Kaistia algarum: one gene and its partner. Each later gene encodes a partner of the first gene's protein in a complex. Links are inferred from orthologs where the notes say so. Each region holds a gene or a part of one and is shown on either strand. Other genes may lie near its edges. The genes, in order: pnp and OSH05_RS17020.

What was found.
Region 2: the proteins of pnp (region 1) and OSH05_RS17020 are in contact, whole or in part, in a cryo-EM structure (PDB 9QH0), measured with the Escherichia coli proteins. The link is inferred for Kaistia algarum from one-to-one orthologs.

The regions. Positions count from the first base shown.
Region 1 is NZ_JAPKNJ010000001.1:1,979,262-1,989,359, forward strand. The notes cover bases 6,359-9,352. They hold pnp (polyribonucleotide nucleotidyltransferase), read right to left. Parts: upstream 8,927-9,352; coding sequence 6,791-8,926; downstream 6,359-6,790. Other genes in these bases: OSH05_RS09630 (alpha/beta hydrolase family protein), read right to left, coding at 6,359-6,427; rpsO (30S ribosomal protein S15), read right to left, coding at 9,121-9,352. Also shown: OSH05_RS09605 (2-hydroxyacid dehydrogenase), read right to left, coding at 1-623; OSH05_RS09610 (ABC transporter ATP-binding protein), read right to left, coding at 620-2,251; OSH05_RS09615 (ABC transporter permease), read right to left, coding at 2,244-3,179; OSH05_RS09620 (ABC transporter permease), read right to left, coding at 3,189-4,103; OSH05_RS09625 (DMT family transporter), read right to left, coding at 4,282-5,160; more of OSH05_RS09630, read right to left, coding at 5,435-6,358; more of rpsO, read right to left, coding at 9,353-9,390; tRNA pseudouridine(55) synthase TruB, read right to left, coding at 9,609-10,098. UniProt on the Escherichia coli protein: Involved in mRNA degradation. Catalyzes the phosphorolysis of single-stranded polyribonucleotides processively in the 3'- to 5'-direction. Also involved, along with RNase II, in tRNA processing.
Region 2 is NZ_JAPKNJ010000002.1:806,917-817,339, reverse strand. The notes cover bases 2,573-5,891. They hold OSH05_RS17020 (Rne/Rng family ribonuclease), read right to left. Parts: upstream 5,524-5,891; coding sequence 2,773-5,523; downstream 2,573-2,772. Also shown: OSH05_RS17040 (vitamin B12-dependent ribonucleotide reductase), read right to left, coding at 1-273; OSH05_RS17035 (hypothetical protein), read right to left, coding at 858-1,385; OSH05_RS17030 (Imm50 family immunity protein), read right to left, coding at 1,574-1,978; OSH05_RS17025 (NADH:ubiquinone oxidoreductase subunit NDUFA12), read right to left, coding at 2,038-2,442; OSH05_RS17015 (N-acetylmuramoyl-L-alanine amidase), read left to right, coding at 6,250-7,494; OSH05_RS17010 (penicillin-binding protein 1A), read left to right, coding at 7,815-10,250; OSH05_RS17005 (EamA family transporter), read left to right, coding at 10,279-10,423. UniProt on the Escherichia coli protein: Endoribonuclease that plays a central role in RNA processing and decay. Required for the maturation of 5S and 16S rRNAs and the majority of tRNAs. Also involved in the degradation of most mRNAs.

The DNA of each region.
Region 1 (10,098 bases):
CCCGGCGTTGCGACAAGCAGGACGTCCGACCAGGCCGCCAGACCCGCCAGGTCGGCGAAGAAGGGGTAGTCGACGCCCTCTTTCCGTCGACGGCCGAAATAGCCGATGCGCATGCCAAGCGCCTGCAGGCGGGTCGCGATCGCCAAGCCGATCTTGCCGAGGCCGACGATGCCGGCCTGGCTGCCGGCGGTCGCGGCCGTCAGCGGAAACATGCCGCTGCGGCCCCATTCGCCGGTTCGCGCATAGGCATCGGCGCGCACGAGCTGACGTCGCGCCGCCAGCGCGAGCAACACCGCCATGTTGGCAACCTCGTCCACCAACGCGTCTGACGTATTGGTCAGGCGGATCTGGCGCCGCACCATCTCGGCGAGGTCCATCCGGTCGAAACCCGCCGACGAGCAGACGGCAAGCTTCAGAGCCGGCAGCTGGTCGAGCAGGGCCTTGTCCACGGTGACATGGCCATTCACCACCATGGCCCTGCAGAGCGGACCCGCCTTGGCGAGCACGGCCGCGCGCATGGCCTCGTCCGCCGCGAGATCGAGGCGGTGCAGCGTATAGCGCTCCTCCAGCACCGCCATCTGGCGGGGGCGCAGGGGATAGGCGACGAGGACATCGGGCTTCATGCGGCTATGATCTCGGCATCGTGGCGGGCAGCACGGCGTCTGGCCTGAACCTCGGGATCGGGATCGAGGCTCGCCGCCAGGAGGGCGCGCGTATAGGGCTCGACCGGCGCCTCGAAGATCTGCCGTACCGGACCCTGCTCGATGATCCGGCCAGCCTGCATGACGATGACGCGGTCGGCGAAATCGCGCACGACCGGCAGGTCATGGGCGATGAACAGATAGGAGAGGCCAAACTCGCGACGCAGCCCCTCGAGCAGTGCGATGACCTGCGCCTGGATCGAGACGTCGAGCGCCGAAACCGCCTCGTCGCAGACGATCAGCTTCGGGTTCATCGCCAGGGCGCGGGCTATGGCGATGCGCTGCCGCTGGCCGCCGGAGAACTGATGCGGATAGCGCGCCGCCATGTCGGCCGTCAGCCCGACCTTGACCAGCAGTTCGGCCACCCGCTCCCGCCAGGCGGCCCGGGGCAGGATGTCGGGATGGATCACCCAGGCTTCCGCGATGAGCTGGAACACAGTCATGCGCGGATGGAGGCTCTGGGTCGGATCCTGGAAGACCATCTGCAGATCGCGACGGAGCGCGAACAATTCGCGCGCGCCCATCGTGATCAGGTCGTTGCCGCGATAGAGGACGCGGCCGGCATCCGGGTCGTCGAGGCGCAGGATCGCTCGGGCCAGCGTCGACTTGCCCGAGCCGCTCTCGCCCACCACCGCCACGGTCTCGCCCGGCATGATCGTGAGGTCGACGCCCTGCAGCGCATGGAAGGCGCCAAAGCGCTTGTGCAGTCCTTCCACCCGCAGCAGCGGCTCGCCGCTCCTGTCGCGCTCGGCGGGCATGACGCCCTTGCCGGGGGCGGCGGCGATCAGCTTGCGGGTATAGGGGTGCTGCGGATCGCGATAGACCTCGGCTGCCTGGCCGGTCTCGACGATGCTGCCGCCGTTCATCACCACGACGCGATCGGCGATCTCCGCCACCACGCCGAGGTCATGAGTGATCAGCAGGAGCCCCATGCCGGTCTCCTGCTGCAATTCCTCAAGCAGTGCCAGGACCTGCGCCTGCACGGTCACGTCGAGCGCCGTCGTCGGTTCGTCGGCAATCAGGATGTCGGGCTTGCAGGCGAGCGCCATCGCGATCATCAGGCGCTGGCGCTGGCCGCCCGAGAACTGATGCGGATAGCGGCTCATCGCTCGCTCCGGGTCGGGAATGCCGACGCGCGTCAGCAATTCCAGCGTCCTGGCGCGCGCCTTTTCCCGAGGCTCGCCATGCGTCGTCATCATTTCGGCGATTTGCCAGCCGGCGGAATAGACCGGATTGAGGTGGGCGAGCGGATCCTGGAAGATCATGGCGATGCGGGCGCCGTTGATCGCGCGCCTCGCCTCGGCGGACATCGCCAGCATGTCCTTTCCGTTGAGCAAGATCGCGCCGCTCGTGATGCGGCCCGGCGGCATGTCGATCAGGTTCATCACCGCCGCGGCGGAGACCGACTTGCCCGAGCCGCTCTCGCCGAGGATCGCCAGAGTCTCGCCCCGATCGAGATGCCAGCTCACATTGCGGACGGCCTGCACCGTGCCGGCGGCCGTGTGGAACTCCACCGACAGATCGCGCACTTCCAGAAGGTGATCAGCCATTGCGGCGTCCTCCCATTTCGAGCCGCCATCTTTGTGCCGGGTCGAGCGCGATGCGCATCCAGTTGGAGAGAAGGTTCAGCGACAATGTCGTCAGGATGATCGCGAGGCCGGGCCAGAACGACAGCCACCAGGCCGTGGTCAGGTAGGGCCGGCCCTGCGACACCATCAGGCCCCAGGTGATCTCCGGTGCCTGAATGCCGATGCCGAGAAAGGACAGCGCCGATTCCGCCAGCATGACATAGGCGAAGTCGAGCGTGGCGATGGTGACGAGCGTGGGCAGAACCATCGGCAGGATGTGGCGGAAGAGAATCCGCCGGTCCGAGGCGCCCATGACCCTGGCCGCCTGCACGAACATGCGCTCGCGCAGTTCGAGCACCTCGGCGCGGGTGGTGCGCAGGTAGATCGGGATGCGGGTGATTGCCAGAACGAGCACGATATTGGCGATCGAGGGCTCCAGCATGTAGAGCACGACCACGGCAAGCAGAAGCGAGGGGAAGGACATGATCACGTCCCCGAGGCGCAGTATCCACTGTGCCGCGCGGCGGCGGCTGTAGCCCGCGACGAGACCGAGCGCGCAGCCGACGATCGAGGAGGCCAGTACCGCTGCGCCGGCGACGAGCAGGGTGTTCTGCGCCGCCACGACGATCCGCGCCAGGAGCGGCCGGCCGAGCGCATCGGCGCCAAGAACATAGAGCCAGCCCCGCGCCAGCTCGAACGGGGCGGCGTTGCGGCCGCGCAGGTTCTGCTTGATCGCCGCCGTCTCCAGCAAGGCCGGGCCGAAGATCGCGCAAAGCACCGCGATGAGCAGGAACAGCGCTGCGCAGAAGGCGAACTTGTCGGCCCACAACATGGCGAGCCACCGCGCGGCCGCGCTTTCCGGTCTCCGCCCCGTGGGTTTGGTTTGCGTATCGGCTCGGGTCTCGCTCATGGCCATCGCTCAATACCGGATGCGGGGATCGAGCAGCACATAGGCAAGGTCGATCACGAGGTTCATGAGGAAGATGGCGACGGCCGAGACCATGATAGCGGCCATGACTACCGAGAAGTCGCGCAGCAGGACCGAATCGATCATCAGCTTGCCGATGCCGGGAAAGCCGAAGATGGTCTCGACCACGACAGCGCCGTTCAGGATCGCCGCCGCCTGGTCGCCGATCACTGTGATCACCGGCAGCATGGCGTTGCGAAGGGCGTGGATGAAGATGATCGGCATCGTCCGCACGCCCTTGGCCCGCGCCGTCTTCACATAGGGCGAGGTCAGGACCGAGATCATCGCGCCGCGCACGACCTGCAGGATCAGGCCGAAGGGCCGGATGAAGAGCACCGAGACCGGCAGGATCCAATGCGCTGCCGTGCCGGTACCCGAGGTGGGCAGCCAGTGGAGATGGACCGCGAAGATGACGATCGCGACGATCGCGATCCAGAAATCCGGGGCTGATGCGCCGATGAGCGAGAAGAAGGTCGCGATCCGATCGAAGATGCCGCCGACGCGAAAGGCCGCGAGGGAGCCGATGATGATCGCCGCCGCCGTCACGCAGCTCATGGTGATCACCGCCAGCCACAGCGTCCAGCCGAAGGCATGCAGCACGACATCCATGGCGGGGCGGGCCTGCCGGAGCGACTGGCCGAAATCGCCATGCGCCAGATCGGCGGCATAGCGGCCGAACTGCACGATCAGCGGATCGTTGAAGCCGTGGATCTCCCGGAACTGCTCGCGCGCCGCGACCGAGGCGTCGAGCGGCAGATAGAGATCCGTCGGATCGCCGGTCAGCCGCGACAGGAAGAAGACGAGGATGACGAGACCGAGCAGCGAGACGCCGCTGGCGAGCGCCCGCTTTCCGATGAATGTTCCCATGCCCACCCTCCTCCCTTGGGTGTCGGCGGATGGGCGAGCCCGTCCCTCCAGGCCGGCCCGCCGCCGCGATAGCGCAAGGCGGCTCACCCTCGATCGGGCCGGCCACCGGTGCATTCCCTGCTTAATTGAAATATTAGTGCATCTAAGATTTTTGTGAAAGCCCTTTTCCAGCACGAGGTCACGGGGCGTCGTCAAACCGCCGGCGCAGCAGCCGCGACCCACCGGCTAAGGCCAGCGGAGCGGCGCAGATGATGGCGGCGCCGATCCATGTCGACGTCGTTGCGACTTCCCCGAAGAGGAGGAACGCAAGGAGCGCGACGATCGGCAGGCGCAGGAAATCGAGCGGTGCCAGGAACGAGGCATCGGCCATGCCGAAGGCGCGGGTGATCAGCGTCATATTCAGCGCGCCGAGCCCGCCCTGTAGCGCGAGCAGCGCCAATTGCCAGGGCGAGGGCGTGACCCAGACCGGCAGCGCGACGATGAGGCCGATCGGCGCCATGGCCAGCAGGTTCCACGCGACCAGCCGGTCGGTCGTGTCGTTAAGGGCCATACGGCGCAGCATCAATTGGATGATCGCCGTCAGCACCGCACCGGCCAGGGCGAACAGGAGCCAGGGATCGAAACCGGTGACGCCGGGGCGGATGATGATCATGATGCCTGCGAATCCGGCCAGCACGGCGAGGATACGCCCGATGCCGATCTGCTCGCCGAGAAAGAGCCAGGCGCCGAGGATCAGGAAGATCGGCATGGAGAAATTGATCGCCGTCGCATCGGCCAGCGGGGCATGCATGAAAGCGACGAACAGCGAGACCAGCGCGGCGAGCTTCAGGCCGGCGCGCAGAGCATGCAGCCAGCGATAGGGCGAGGCGCGCAGGTCCACCTGCGTTACGATCCAGGGCAGCAGCACCAGAAGGCCGAAGAAGGCGCGAAAGAAGCCGATGATCAGCGGATGGACGCCATGGGCGAGCGTGCGCACGATGGCCGCGTCGAGCCCGTTCAGGAAGGCGGCCGCTATCATCATCAGGGCGGCCAGGGTGGCACGGCGCTGCCGCGTCATGGCCGGGAACGGATCGCTGACGGCCATGGCTCAGCCCGGATTGGCGCCGGAAACCGCCACAAGTCACGTCCCCGATCGAGCGGCCATCTTCGACACATGTGCTGTCTCCTCCGTTCCCGGAGGTTATTCAACTCGTGGCCGCACATCCATATCTGAAATACAAAAATATCAGATGGCGGGCCAACACCTCGTCGTGCTGAGCCGGAGAGAAGCCCGAGCGGTTCTCGTACACGCGATGGACGGGTATCGGGCTTCGCCGCAAAGCGCGCCGACGTCAATTCGTCAAACGCGGCGGCGGCTCGGGCATTGTCTTCATCGTCGCGAGGATTGTCTCGGTACTGGCGCCAGCGGCACACATTTCATTGGCCGTCTCGCCGAAATCCACCAGATCATGATGCCGCTCGTCGGTTGCGCGCCGGAGGGGAATAAGCCAGGCCGAATGGCCGCGCGCCACCAAGCCCTCGAAATAGAGCGTCTGGGACGAGAACGGGACGTTCGTCTCACGCGGATCGCCGATGATGAAGATCCGGCGCGCGGGGTCAGCCTGGATCTTGTCGAGCGAGACGTAGGGGTCGAAGCGCGTCAGCTTGTCGCCCGGCTTGATCAGTCCGCGCGCCTCCAGATAGGTCCGATAGGCCGAGGCACCGGAGGAGATGACGGCGCAGCGCACGTCGTCCCGCCGGGCCAGCAGTTCCGCGACGATCGTGCCACCGCCGCTATGCCCGCCGAGCGCCCATGACTGAATTCCGTAGCGCTTGCTGAGGCCATCGAGTGCGGCATTCACGAGGTCGGCCTCGATCGGCCGGCCGCGCATCGTGTAGTGCTTGCCGGAACTGCCATAGGTTCCCGGCCGTCCGAGGAAGATCGACGGCACACCGAAGCGATCGGCAAGCCTTTGCTCCTGCGCGACCATGACGGCGGGACCAAAACCCTTCTGCCGCTTGTCGGCGTTGCGGCCGCCCGGTCCCAGCACATCGCCGTTCAGCCAGATGGCGGCGATCGGATTGGGACCGGGCCCGGTCTTGAGGCCAGCCGCGAAATATCGCAGGCATGCCGGCTGCCCGTCGGCCTCCACCCAGATCGCCGTTTCGTTCTTCTCCAGGGCCGCGCACTCCGACCGGCTGAGCTGGATTCCATCGACGACGGCGACGGGATCGAAGAACTGACTCTCCGGCCGAGACTGCGCGAAGGACGGGATCGCAGGTCCGGCTATGGCGAACAATACCGCCAGAACCAGGGTTCTTCGGAGATTCAGGAAAGTGGGCATCGATTGGCTCCAAGGACGGGAGCCTGCATCAAACCGTTAGACTTTGATCTGAAATTGACCGTTTTGGCGCATCCGACGACAGCGTTAATGAAACCTGGCCATGCCGTTTCCGGCATTCAAGCTGTTCCGTGCTTCATGGGATCGAAGAGCGGTGACATGTCTATTGCCCAGCTCACTTCCTTCACGCGCACCAATGCCACTCGCTAAAGATGGTCCAAGTGGCCGTCTCTGGCTTCCTCGCGCTCCGTGCTCGCTCCGTCCTGGCGGAACCGATCGCGCGAAGCCTCCTGATCGACGAGCCCGAAACGCAAAAGGCCCCGGCGATCGCTCGCCGGGGCCTTTGTCATGGTCGGAAGCGGGAGATTACTCCGCGGCGGATTCCGCCTTGTCTTCCTTGATTTCCTGGCCGGTGGTCTGGTCGACCATCTTCATCGACAGGCGGACCTTGCCGCGCTCGTCGAAGCCGAGCAGCTTAACCCAGACCTTGTCGCCTTCCTTGACCACGTCCTGCGTCTTGGCGACGCGCTGGCTGGAAAGCTGCGAGATGTGGACGAGACCGTCCTTGGCGCCGAAGAAATTGACGAAGGCGCCGAAATCGACGGCCTTCACAACGGTGCCCTGGTAGATCTGGCCGACCTCCGGCTCAGCGGCGATGCCGCGGATCCAGTTCAGCGCGGCGGTGATCGCCTTGCCGTCCGAGGAGGCGACCTTGACGGTGCCGTCGTCCGAGATGTCGATCTTGGCGCCGGTCTTCTCGACGATCTCGCGGATGACCTTGCCGCCCGAACCGATCACTTCACGGATCTTGTCGGTCGGAATCTGGATCACTTCGATGCGCGGCGCATGCTCGCCGAGCGAGGGGCGCGCCGAGGTCAGGGCCTTCGACATCTCGCCGAGGATATGGGCACGACCGCCCTTCGCCTGGTCGAGGGCGACCTTCATGATCTCCTCGGTGATGCCGGCGATCTTGATGTCCATCTGCAGCGAGGTGACGCCAAGCTCGGTGCCGGCGACCTTGAAGTCCATGTCGCCGAGATGATCCTCGTCGCCGAGGATGTCGGAGAGAACCGCATAGCGGTCGCCTTCGAGGATCAGGCCCATGGCGATGCCCGCCACCGGACGCTTCAGCGGCACGCCGGCATCCATCAGCGACAGCGAGGTGCCGCAGACGGTGGCCATCGAAGACGAACCATTCGACTCCGTGATCTCGGAGACGACGCGGAGCGTGTAGGGGAATTCATGATGGTTCGGCAGGACCGGGCGCACGGCGCGCCAGGCGAGCTTGCCATGACCGATTTCGCGGCGGCCGGGCGAACCCATGCGGCCGGTCTCGCCGACCGAATAGGGCGGGAAGTTGTAGTGCAGCAGGAAGGTTTCCTTGTAGGTGCCTTCCAGCGCGTCGATGAACTGCTCGTCATCGCCCGTGCCGAGCGTCGCAACCACGAGAGCCTGCGTCTCGCCGCGGGTGAAGATCGCCGAACCATGGGTGCGCGGCAGGACGCCGACTTCCGAAACGATCGGGCGAACCGTCGTCAGGTCGCGGCCATCGATGCGGCTCTTGGTGTCGAGGATATTCCAGCGGACGATCTTCGCCTGCAATTCCTTGAAGACGGCGCCGATCTTTTCCTTGTCGAAGCGCGGCTCCTGCCCTTCCGGGAAGAAATGCGCCATCACCTTCGCCTTGACGGCGTCGACGGCGGCGTAGCGCTCCTGCTTGACGGTATTCTTGTAGGCGGCGCGCAGTTCGGTCTCGGCAATGCCGAGCATTTCGGTCTCGATCGCCGAAAGATCGGGAGCTACGAAATCGCGCGGCTCCTTGGCGGCCTTCTCGGCGAGCGCGATGATCGCGTCGATCACCGGCTGGAAGCCGCGATGGCCGAACATGACGGCGCCGAGCATCGTGTCCTCGGAAAGCTCCTGCGCTTCCGATTCCACCATCAGCACCGCATCGCCCGTACCGGCGACGACGAGGTCGAGCTTGGAATTCTCATGCTGGTCGAGCAGCGGGTTCAGGACGAACTCGCCATCGATCAGGCCGACGCGGGCGGCGCCGACCGGGCCCATGAAGGGCACGCCGGAAAGCGTCAGAGCGGCCGAGGCGGCGACGAGTGCGACGATATCGGGATCGTTCTCGAGATCATGCGACAGAACCGTCGCGACGACCTGCGTCTCACAGCGGAAGCCTTCGGCGAAAAGCGGGCGGATCGGCCGGTCGATGAGACGCGAGGTCAGCGTCTCCTTCTCCGACGGACGGCCTTCGCGCTTGAAGAAGCCGCCGGGGATCTTGCCGGCTGCGAAGGTCTTTTCCTGGTAGTTCACGGTCAGCGGGAAGAAGTCGATTCCCGGCTTGGCCTGTTTGGCGGCGACGACGGTCGCCAGCACGGTGGTCTCGCCATAGGTGGCGAGCACGGCACCGTCGGCCTGGCGGGCGATCTTGCCGGTTTCGAGAACGAGGGTGCGTCCGCCCCACTCGATTTCGACGCGTTGTGTATCGAACATGGCTGTTCCTATCCTTGGCGGATGCCTCGGCTCAGCCATGGACAAGATGACGAGAGGCTTTCGGTTCACACCCGAAAGCGTCCGGCAATCCTGCCATGGCTCGGGCTGTCATCCGCGAACCAGTCGCGCGGCAGCCCCATGCCGCCGCGCCGTACAATTCTCGTCTTCCGGATACGGGCCTCGGCCCGATCCGCTCAGCGACGCAGGCCGAGGCGCTCGATCAGCGACTTGTAGCGGGCTTCCTCGACCTTCTTCACATAGTCGAGAAGGCTGCGGCGCTGGCTGACCATCTTCAGGAGGCCGCGGCGGGAGTGATTGTCCTTGCCGTGGGTCTTGAAATGCTCGGTCAGATTGGCGATCCGCTCGGAAAGAACGGCGACCTGCACCTCCGGCGAGCCCGTATCGTCGGGTCCGGTGGCGTATTCCTTGATCAATTCCTGCTTGCGAGCAGCTGTGATCGACATCGGGGCATCCCTTTCGTGATTGGGGTTCCGGCAGGAGCCGGAGCTTCGTCGACGCGCGGCCTCGTTCGGGTCCACGCGCTCGCCGGTCTCGGGGCGGCCAGTGCCGGGATGTCGTCCAGCACGGTCGCCGCGCAAACGGCTAAACCCCGGATGGCCGCAGGGCCGTCCGGGAGCGGGCGACATATGCACGATATGGCGTGCCATGACCAGCGGAATGTTCAGGCGGCAGAATGGGTTTCCGGCGGGAACACCCGGGACGGGAGAAACTCGCCGCGCTCGATTTCGCCGATAGCCACGAGCACGCCCTTGTGGGTTGCATAGCAGGTCTCGCCGTTGGCGGCTTCCGGGCGACCGCGCAGGATGAAGCCTTGGCCATTGCGCAGGCGAGCCGCCTCGCTATCGGAGGCCCGGACCTCGGTGAGTTCGGCGAGTGCCGCTTCGATCGGCGTCAGCTGGGGTGCGACGGCCTCGGGGCCGCCTTCCTCATGCATCGTGCGTAGATCGTCGAGCCGGATCATCGAAGCCTCGTCAAACGGCCCGACCATCAGGCGGCGGAGCTGCACGACATGGGCATGCGTTCCCAGCGCACGCCCCAGATCCCTTGCAATCGCTCGGACGTAAGTGCCCTTGCCGCATTCCGCCTCGAATATGGTCGTATCGGTATCCGGCAGGTCGACGATCTCCAGCCGGTGCACCTGAACGGGCCGG
Region 2 (10,423 bases), on another replicon or contig:
CAAGGCCTTCTCGTCGGCGACCGAGCGCCACAGGAAGGAGGGGACGTCGTTCTCCTCGACACGCTTCAACCGCGCCGGGACGCCGGCCTTACGGTAGTATTTCTGCGCGATGATATCCGCCGCCACCTGGCTCCAGCTCGACGGCACGGCAATGCCCTCGAGACGGAAAACGACCGAGCCATCCGGATTGCGGATCTCGCTCTTGGTCGTCCGGAACTCGATACCGGCATAGGCAGACTGCCCCTCGGTGGTGTAGCGACGTTCGATCCGCATCCTCGTCCAAGCCTCTTTCTTCAATAGCGGGAGCAACCCGCCACGGGCCGACCTCATCATAGGCCGACCATTGCCCTTGTCCAACGCGACCTGACGACTCTGGTTCATCCGAACCATCATCTTGTGGGTCAGCTTACGCAGGAACTCTAAATATAGTGTTTCTGTCCCGGTCAGACCAGCCGTCAGGCTGGAAATCCACGACAAAGAGGCACCGTTGCCGCGATCGTCACCAATCGCCGCCTGCCTCGTGATTACGCGTGAAGACCTGGAAAATCCGGACTGAAACGCTCCGGCGCGCATTCCAACGCTAACGAGCCAGAAGCTATGCCGAGTCCGACAAGAGCGTCAAGGAATGGTAGCCGACAAAACTTTTCCGCCTACATCTGGACAGGAAGGTGCATCTGTGGGCGGCGGCCCGTCGGGGCGGGCAGGGCATGGCGAAGAGCCGGGATTTCCGACGTTCCGCCCCCGCGGGCGCTCTGCGACGCCTTCACGACAGCCACGCGACGGGCTTCAGACTATCCTCTATTTCCACAGGCAGGCGGAATAGTTTGGACTGTGTCGAGCGGTGGATGGATCCCGAATCAACGACGGGCCGAGACGCCGCAGACGAAGTCGGCACTCCAGCGATCGGCGATCTGCCGCGCCTCGGCATTGGCATTGGGGCGGCTGCTATCGACGAGGCCAATGACGCAGGAGCGGCCCGAAGGCTCGATCCGGTAGACGACGAGACGGCTGCGATCAAGGCGGCCGATATTGGTTCCGGTCCAATAACGGATGATGGCGGCAATGGCGGTGGCCCGTCCGTTGCGACTGCGCAGGCGCCATTCGACCGTATCGCCTGCCTCGTGGAAGTCGCCGAGTCCGAGGACCTCGTCGGGGGTATCGGTGCCGAACCTGACCTCGGAACTATCCGGCTCGGCCGTCCAGACCACGTCGATCGGCCCCAGCCCGCGGCAGATCCGGACCTCGATGATGCCGGGCTCGGGCGTCTTGCCCTCCGGGCAACTCGCATAATCGAAGCGGGAATAGCGGCTGTCAAAAGTCCGCCCTTCGGCGGGCGGAGCGAGCGCCAGAACCGCCGCGAGCACGGCGAGGGCGGAACGAACCATGACAACCTCCAGCTCGGCGGCGATTCCGGCCGCGAACGGGGCGTTGCTATTCGAGCCGTCGGGATGGCGATATGATCGGCGTCACAGGGACAGGGGCGTGCGCCGATCGGCTCGGCTAGCGTTGTCAGATTGCCGTCCGGATCGAACCCGAACGTCGCGCTGCGGCCCTTCTCGCGGCCGAATTGTGATCAACCGCCAACAGCTTGTGCCCCGTCTATAGCTTCGTGGTCTACCCGGAGGCTGTTGGCGATGATTACGCCGCCTATCCCAAAGATCGAATGAAGTTCGATGCGATAGCCACGCTCGTCGCGCGATAGCGCCAGCCCAAAGATGACGTTTTGAGCGCTCCACTCACTCAGTTCCAAAGCAGAAATGCCTGCGAGGATGAAGCGAACGATGACGTGCCGATCGAGGATGAAGTAGCCTCGCTCATCGAGATCGGAGGTCATTTGCCACGTGTGAACGCGCAACACCGATTCTTCTGGGTCCCGTCTCAAATCGAGGCTGATGACCTCGGCATCGTGAAACGTTGGCCTCCCGCCAAACCAAGCGACTAGGTTTGACCATCCAGGGACATCGACTGTTTCACTCATCGAACGCCCGAAAGGCACAAGACAGCTTGACTGGAACGGAGCGTCCCCAAAAATCCGAACTAGGGCGTCCAGGCGTCGTAGTCGGCGGCGACGCGGGGGCGCTGGTCGGCGCCGACGATTGAGCCCTTGGGCCGATAGGCGAGGGGCGTACCGGTAGGGTTCGCCTTGTGCGGCTTCTGCCAATCGAGCGGCTTGTAGTCCTGGGAGGAGGGCGGCGTGTCGATGCGGTGGTGCATCCAGCCGTGCCAGCCGGTCGGAATCTTCGACGCCTCGGCATAGCCATTATAGATGACCCAGCGCCGTTCAGCCGATCCGCCGGCCGTGTGGTACTTGTCGGGCGTGCGGTAATAGGTGTTGCCGAATTCGTCGGTGCCGACCTTTTCGCCCTTGCGCCACGTAAAGAAGCGCGTGCCCATGGTCTGGCCGTTCCACCAGGTAAAGAGTTCGGTCAGGAACCAGCCCATCCGCGGCAGTCTCCGTTCAAGGTCCTGACAGCCTTATGGCGCCACGCGCTGGCCAAGTCAAAGCCCTCGGCCGGCGAGTCCCCGATCGACGCTCTCTTGCGCTCATCCGTCGCGGTGCGCCCCAAGAGACCGGCGGCCGCGACGTGCCTCGTCCTCGATCTTTGAAATGCAAAAGGCCCGCGCGAACCGCGCGGGCCTTTTGCACGACGGCCTAGATCGCCGTGCGTCCTACCGGACGCGAAGAGGCAATCTATCTCTTTGTCTTCGCATCGGATGGACCCGAAAACCGGATTCCACTTTTCGGTCCGATGCTCTAGCCGCTCGAAGCGTCTAGCGACGCTGCCACCAGCCGCCCCGCTTGGGCCGGCTGTCCTCGACTGGCGCCTCGGGCTCGGCCGGAGGCTGGGTATTGGGCCCGTCGACCATGGATTCGTCGTCTAGGCCTTCCGGATCGGCGCTCTGACGCGAGATCACATCCTCGGTGGTGATATGAAGTCCCTGGGCCTCGTCTTCGGGCTCATCGTCTTCCGTATCGCCGACCTCTGGCATGTCGAGTTCCGGCTGGTCGTCGATTGGGTCGAACAGCGGAACCTCCATCTCCCCGACATCGGCGACGGGGATATCGTCCGCGATCAGGCGGTCGCCGGCATCCTCGGGGTCGATGTCGCGAATGCCTTCCGGCTCGACTTCGATGAAGCCCTCGGACTGCACTTCGCCGGTTTCGTCGAGTTCGAGTGCCGCCTGTCCCGATTCGCCGGCTGCCTCGTCCTCGCTGCCCTCGACATCGCCGGGTGCCCGGCGGCCGCGACGGCCGCCCCGACGTCCGCGGCGGCGGCGGCGGCGGCCTTCCTCGGTGTCGTTCGCATCGCCGGCTTCACCCTCGCGGGCCTCGACCGGTTCAGCGTCGGCACTGTCTTCGCCGGCATCTTCGCCAGTCTCGTCGTCGGCGGTCTCTGCGTCGCCGGCTTCGCCTGCGGCGGCATCACCCGGCACGACAGCGCCGTCGGCACCCCGACGACGCCGACGACGGCGGCGCTTGCGGCGCGCTCCGTCTTCGCGCTCGGCGCTGGCCGTCGAGGGCTCAGTCTCGGTCGCCTCGGCTTCGACCTCGACCTCGGCTTCCTCTTCCGCCTCGGCGGCTTCCTCTTCCGGCTCGATCGAATCGGGCTGCACGATCACAGGCGGCGGCGCGGGCAACTCACGCGGCACGACGGGCTCGCCGCGCTCCAGCGTGTAATGCGCTGCGGAGGCAACGGTCTCGTCCGCCAGAATGGTGATCGAGATGCCGAAGCTCTGCTCGATCTCCGCGAGATGGGTGCGCTTCTGGTTGAGGATATAAAGCGCGACGACGGTGCGCGTGCGGATGATCAGATTGTGGGTCGCACCCTTGAGCAGGCCGTCCTCGATCGAACGCAACACATGCAGCGCGACCGATGCCGGCGCACGGACATGGCCGGTGCCATGGCAGTGCGGGCAGACCTCCATCGAGCTTTCGACGACGCCGGTGCGAATGCGCTGGCGCGACATTTCCATCAGGCCGAAATGCGAGATCCGGCCGACCTGGATGCGCGCGCGATCGTTCTTCAGCGCCGTCTTGAGCTTGTTCTCGACCGCCCGGTTGTTGCGCTTCTCCTCCATGTCGATGAAGTCGATGACGATAAGGCCGGCGAGATCGCGCAGGCGCAACTGGCGCGCCACTTCCTCGGCCGCTTCCAGATTGGTCTGGTAGGCGGTGTCTTCGATATTGTGCTCGCGCGTCGAGCGGCCCGAATTCACATCGATGGCGACGAGCGCCTCGGTCTGGTTGATCACCAGATAGCCGCCGGACTTCAGCGTTACCTGGGGTGAGAACATCGCGTCGAGCTGCGCCTCGACGGCGTAGCGCGCGAAGATCGGCTGCGTCTCGCGATAGGGCTGAACATTCTTGGCATGACTCGGCATGAGCATGCGCATGAAGTCCTTGGCCTCGCGATAGCCGTCATCGCCGGCGACGAGAACCTCGTCGATGTCCTTGTTGTAGAGATCACGGATCGACCGCTTGATCAGGCTGCCTTCCTCATAGACGAGGGTCGGCGCCGCCGAACGCAGCGTCAGCTCACGGACATTCTCCCAAAGGCGCAGCAGATATTCAAAGTCGCGCTTGACCTCGGCCTTGGTGCGCGAGGCGCCGGCCGTCCGGAGGATGACGCCCATGCCTTCCGGCACTTCGAGATCCTGCGCGACTTCCTTAAGCCGCTTGCGGTCGGCCGTGTTGGTGATCTTGCGCGAAATGCCGCCGCCGCGGGCCGTGTTCGGCATCAGCACGGAATAACGACCGGCGAGCGAGAGATAGGTGGTGAGCGCCGCGCCCTTGTTGCCGCGCTCTTCCTTCACGACCTGGACGAGCAGCACCTGGCGGCGCTTGATCACTTCCTGAATCTTGTATTGGCGGGCACGGGCGCGCCGCCGCTCCGGAAGCTCCTCGAGCGCGTCCTCGGCACCGACCGATTCGACCTGGTCCTCGGGATGCTCTTCCTCGGCGCCGACCTCTTCGACATGGCTGTCGGAAGCGGGCGCGTCGAGTTCGGGATGATCGTTGTCCGTGCCTTCCGCGTCGTTGGTCTCGGTCCCCTCGGAAGCGGCCGACGCTTCGTCGGACGAACGCGCTTCATCGGAGGCAGTGCCCTCCGCTGGCTCGCCACTTTCGGACGGTGATTCGGAAACCTGGTCGGATCCGGCTGCGGCCTGGCGGCTCGACGAACGGGGCTGGCGGCGAGCGCTCTGGCGCGTCGCCCGCTCTTCCGCCTCGCGCTCTTCAGCCTCTTCGGCGTCGATCAGCGCCTGACGGTCGGCGACGGGAATCTGGTAATAGTCCGGGTGGATTTCGGAAAAAGCCAGGAAGCCGTGGCGATTGCCGCCATATTCGACAAAGGCGGCCTGCAGCGACGGCTCGACGCGCGTGACCTTGGCTAGATAGATATTGCCACGCAGCTGCTTGCGGCTCGCGGACTCGAAGTCGAATTCCTCGACCCGGTTGCCGCGCACCACCACCACCCGAGTCTCCTCGGGATGGGTGGAATCGATGAGCATCTTGTTCGCCATATTGAAAACTCTCCGGGGCCTCCGCGCGCGAGGCTGCGGCCGGCGCAGTGCGCCGATGCCGCGCTGGTCGCGCGGAGACGATTATGGGGGAAGAAGAAGGATAGGAGCGCGCGTTCCCCCGCCGGACCCATCGACGCCCCGGCGCCGGAACGGTCCGGTACCTTGCTGGCGGAGAGGGGAAATATCGGCAGAACCATGAATACGCGCTTGAAACCTGTACTTCGCGGGGGCGCGGGGACGGCGCCTCCAAGGGGAGACAGGCGAGCCTAGCAAGCCCGCTGTCTTGACCGCAGGCGACCCTCAAAATGCGCGTGGAAAATAGGAACGCCATGCGCGGCGAGGATGCCTGTCCCATCCTCCGACCGAGCACCAGTTTGAGCGCAAGACATTCGCAAGACAACCAAGGCCTAGCCTCTGGCCTGACTGTCCCTCGTAGCCCCACCGCATCGCACCGGATTTGCCACTTATGCGGCGTACCGGTTGGAGGATGAATTCCGTCGTTCCTTTTAGGCAACAGGACGATTCTTGGCAAGGTTCTTGAAATCGGGGCCGGCAGCTGGGAAGACGGGCGATCGGAAGCGCTCGCGTGAAGTTTGGGTTAACCATTCACGCCTAATCGTCTACATAGCGGTGGTCCGCCACGGCGGACAGATCGAACCAGCGGAACGCATGCAGAAGCGACGCATAACATCGGCCGGATCCTTGTTCCGGTGGGTCGGACGGATCGTGGCTACGGCTTGCGCGGTCGCGCTGCTGTCGGCCGCGCCGGCCAATAGTGCGCCTGCGATTACGGCCGATCCGGCGGCTTCCGAAGTGGTGGCTCACGACGCGCGGATCGTTGGCGACGACCAGCGCACGCGCTTTGTTATGGATTTGAGCGAGGCAACGGACGTTTCAGTGTTCGTTCTCGACGAGCCGGATCGGGTGGTCATCGATCTGCCGCGGGTTCGGTTCGCGCTGCCGGACGGGGCGGGAGCCTCGGGCAAGGGTCTCGCCTCGGCGTTCCGCTACGGCATGATATCGGCCGGCAAGTCCCGCATCGTCCTCGACCTGACAGCTCCGGTCTCCGTCGACAAATCCTTCGTTCTGCCGCCGGCCGGCGACCAGCCGGCGAAACTCGTCGTCGACATGGTGCCGACGACCCGTGAGGCGTTCGCCGACGCCGTCCGCACCTATCGAAGCGCCGAGAAGGCTGCCGTTGCGGCCCAGGAGGCGACGGCTCCGGCGGCGCCCGCGCAGGCTTCTGACGGCCGGCTGCGGATTGTCATCGATCCGGGTCATGGCGGCATCGATTCCGGTGCGATCGCCAAGTCGGGCACGATGGAGAAGGACATCGTCCTCTCTTTCGCCGAAATTCTTGAGGCCAAGCTGGCGGCGGACGGGCGCTATGATGTGTCGATGACGCGGAGCGACGATACCTTCGTCTCGCTCGGCGGCCGCGTCGCCTTCGCCCGCGCCCGCCGTGCCGACCTCTTTGTCTCCATCCACGCCGATTCGTTCTGGGGCGGCGACGTGCGGGGCGCAACGATCTACACGCTGTCGGAAAAGGCCTCGGACCGCATGGCGGCGCAGATCGCCGAATCGGAAAACAAGTCCGATATTCTTGCCGGCGTTGCCATCACCGAGGATACCAACGAGGTCTCGGACATTCTGATCGATCTCGCGCGCCGGGAGACGAAGAATTTCGCAGTCGTCTTCGCGCGCAATATGATCAAGGAACTCGGTCCCAAGGTGCACTTCTTCAAGCACGCGCACCAGCAGGCCGGGTTCGTTGTCCTGAAGGCCCCGGACGTGCCCTCTGCGCTGGTCGAGCTTGGTTATTTGTCGAACCCGGATGACGAGAAGTTGCTGAAATCCACCGAATGGCAGCAGAGCACCGCCACGGCGATGAAGCAGGCGATCGACAGCTATTTCCGCATGCGGGTGGCTCAGTCGACGGGCAGCATCACGCCGGCGGCGTCGACGCCATGAGGGCTGTTGCCGCGAGGACACGGCGGGCGGCCGCGGCCGGCTGGAGGCGAGTGCGCCCCACAATCTCCACAAATCGGCTGGAAGAGAGACCATATCGGGTCTATCGAAACCGGACGATTGGGTTGGAGCCTGGAAGTGCCGAACCTTTGCGGAAGCTACTCGACGATAGTCGGCACCTGGAATGGGTCGCGCGCTCCGTCTGACACGAGTCAGCTGCCGGGAGGCGTTGCTTTCGGGCCGGAATGGAATTCTGACCGGGATTCGTCCTTTCGGCAGGCCGGTTTGCCGAGGATGGCGGATCGACGGGGAACGCGAGCGACATGTTTCTGCGACTGATCGGCTATTTATTTGGGATAGGCGCCGTGTTTTTTCTGGTGGTTGCAGCGGGTGTGGCCTGGTACGTCTCGAGTCTGACGGGCGGCCTGCCATCGGTTGAGGTTCTGGCGAAGTATGAGCCGCCGGTAACCACGCGGATCCACGCGGCCGACGGCCAGCTCGTGGCCGAATATGCCCGCGAGCGGCGGCTCTATCTGCCGATCCAGGCCGTTCCCGACCGCGTCAAGGCAGCGTTCATCTCGGCTGAAGACAAGAATTTCTACGAGCATTCCGGCCTCGACTATTACGGCATCTTACGCGCCGGCCTGCAGAATATCTCGGCGCTCTCCTCGAACGGCCGCATGATCGGCGCCTCGACGATCACCCAGCAGGTCGCCAAGAACTTCCTGCTCACCAACGAGCGCACGATCGACCGCAAGATCAAGGAAGCGATTCTCTCGCTTCGAATCGAGCAGGCGAATTCGAAGGACAAGATCCTCGAACTCTATCTGAACGAGATTTTCCTCGGTCTCGGCTCCTACGGCGTCGCCGCCGCTTCGCTGTCCTATTTCGATAAGTCCGTGCATGAACTGACGCTCGCCGAGGCGGCCTATCTGGCCGCCTTGCCCAAGGGCCCGAACAACTACAACCCCTTCCGCTATCCCGACCGCGCCATCGAGCGGCGCAACTGGGTCATCGACCGCATGGTCGAGAACGGCTACGCGACGCCGGACGAGGGCGCGGCCGCCAAGGCGCAGCCGCTCGGCGTCAAGCAGCGCACCTCTCAGCCGCACCTCTTCGCCGCGGATTATTACGTCGAGGAAGTGCGTCGCCAGCTCATGCAGATCTACGGCGAAAAGGCTCTCTACGAGGGCGGCTTGTCGGTGCGGACCTCGCTGGACCCCGGCCTTCAAGTCATCGCCCGCCAGGCCTTGATGAACGGTCTCGTCTCCTTCGATGAGGAGCGGGGCTGGCGCGGGCCGGTCAAGAACGTGCCGATCTCAGGCGACTGGGGTGAGGCGGTCGGCTCCGTGACGGCGCTTTCCGACATCTATGAGTGGCGTCTTGCGATCGTCACCGAAGTCAGTAAGGACGGCGCCGAGATCGGACTGCAGCCGGGCCGCGACGGTGCGGGTAAGTTGCTCGCCGACCGCGAGACCGGCACGATCCCGGCTTCCGAGATGGGCTGGGCGCTGCGTGGACGCAAATCGGTCGAGAGTGTGCTGAAGGTCGGCGACGTCGTTTACGTCGAGGCGGCCGATGGCAAGCCCGGCGCGTTCCGCCTGCACCAGGTGCCGGAGATCGAAGGCGCGATGGTCGTCATGGATCCCCATACCGGCCGCGTCCTGGCCATGGATGGCGGCTTCTCCTATGCGGAAAGCGAGTTCAATCGGGCAACGCAGGCGATGCGTCAGCCGGGCTCGTCGTTTAAGCCGTTCGTCTATGCCGCGGCGCTCGACAATGGCTACACGCCGTCTTCGGTGGTGATGGACGCCCCGATCGAGATCGATCCGGGCTTCGGCCAGCCGATCTGGCGGCCGGAGAACTATGCGCAGAAATTCTACGGCCCATCGACGCTCCGGACCGGCATCGAGCAGTCGCGTAACGTCATGACCGTGCGCCTCGCCCAGGACATGGGAATGCCGCTCGTCGCCGAATATGCGAAGCGCTTCGGCGTCTACGATAATCTCGGGCCGTTCCTACCGAATGCGCTGGGCGCTTCGGAGACGACGGTACTCAAGATGGTGTCGGGATATTCTGTGTTCGCCAATGGCGGGCGCCAGGTTCGTCCGACGCTGATCGATCGCATCCAGGATCGTTTCGGCAAGACGATCTACAAGCATGAGGATCGCATCTGCGAGGGGTGCGACGCCGATTCCTGGAAGAACCAGGATGAGCCGGCGATCACGGATAATCGCGAGCAGGTGCTCGATCCCATGACGGCCTTCCAGATCACGTCGATGATGGAAGGCGTCGTCCAGCGCGGTACGGCGACGGTGGTCAAGCAAGTCGGCAAGCCGATCGCCGGCAAGACCGGCACCTCCAACGACTACAAGGACGCGTGGTTCATCGGCTATTCGCCTGACCTCGTCGTCGGTGTGTTCCTTGGCTATGACAATCCACGCCCGATGGGCCGCGGCGAAACCGGCGGCCAGGCCGCGGCACCGATCGCGACCGAGTTCTTCAAGCTGGCGCTGGCCGACAAGCCCGCGATCCCGTTCCGCATGCCCGAAGGGCTGACGCTGATCCCGATCGATCGCAAGACCGGCATGCGAGCCAATCCCGATTCTCCGGGGACGATCCTCGAAGCGTTCAAGCCCGGAACGGGGCCGCCCGATACCTATTCGATCATCGGCCAGACAGACGCCAATGGTCAGCCCTTGACCGTCGCGCCGGAAGCCGATCGCGCCGTGATCTCCGGAACCGGCGGGCTCTACTGATCCGCCGCTTTACGACCGCGAGGACTGGATGCCGATATCGTCGATCCAGTCTTCGTGGCTCTTTTGGGCAGCGCTCTCCGCCGTCTTCGCCGCCCTGACGGCGATCTTCGCCAAGATTGGCGTCGGCGGCATCAATTCCGATTTTGCAACCTTCATCCGCACCATCGTCATTC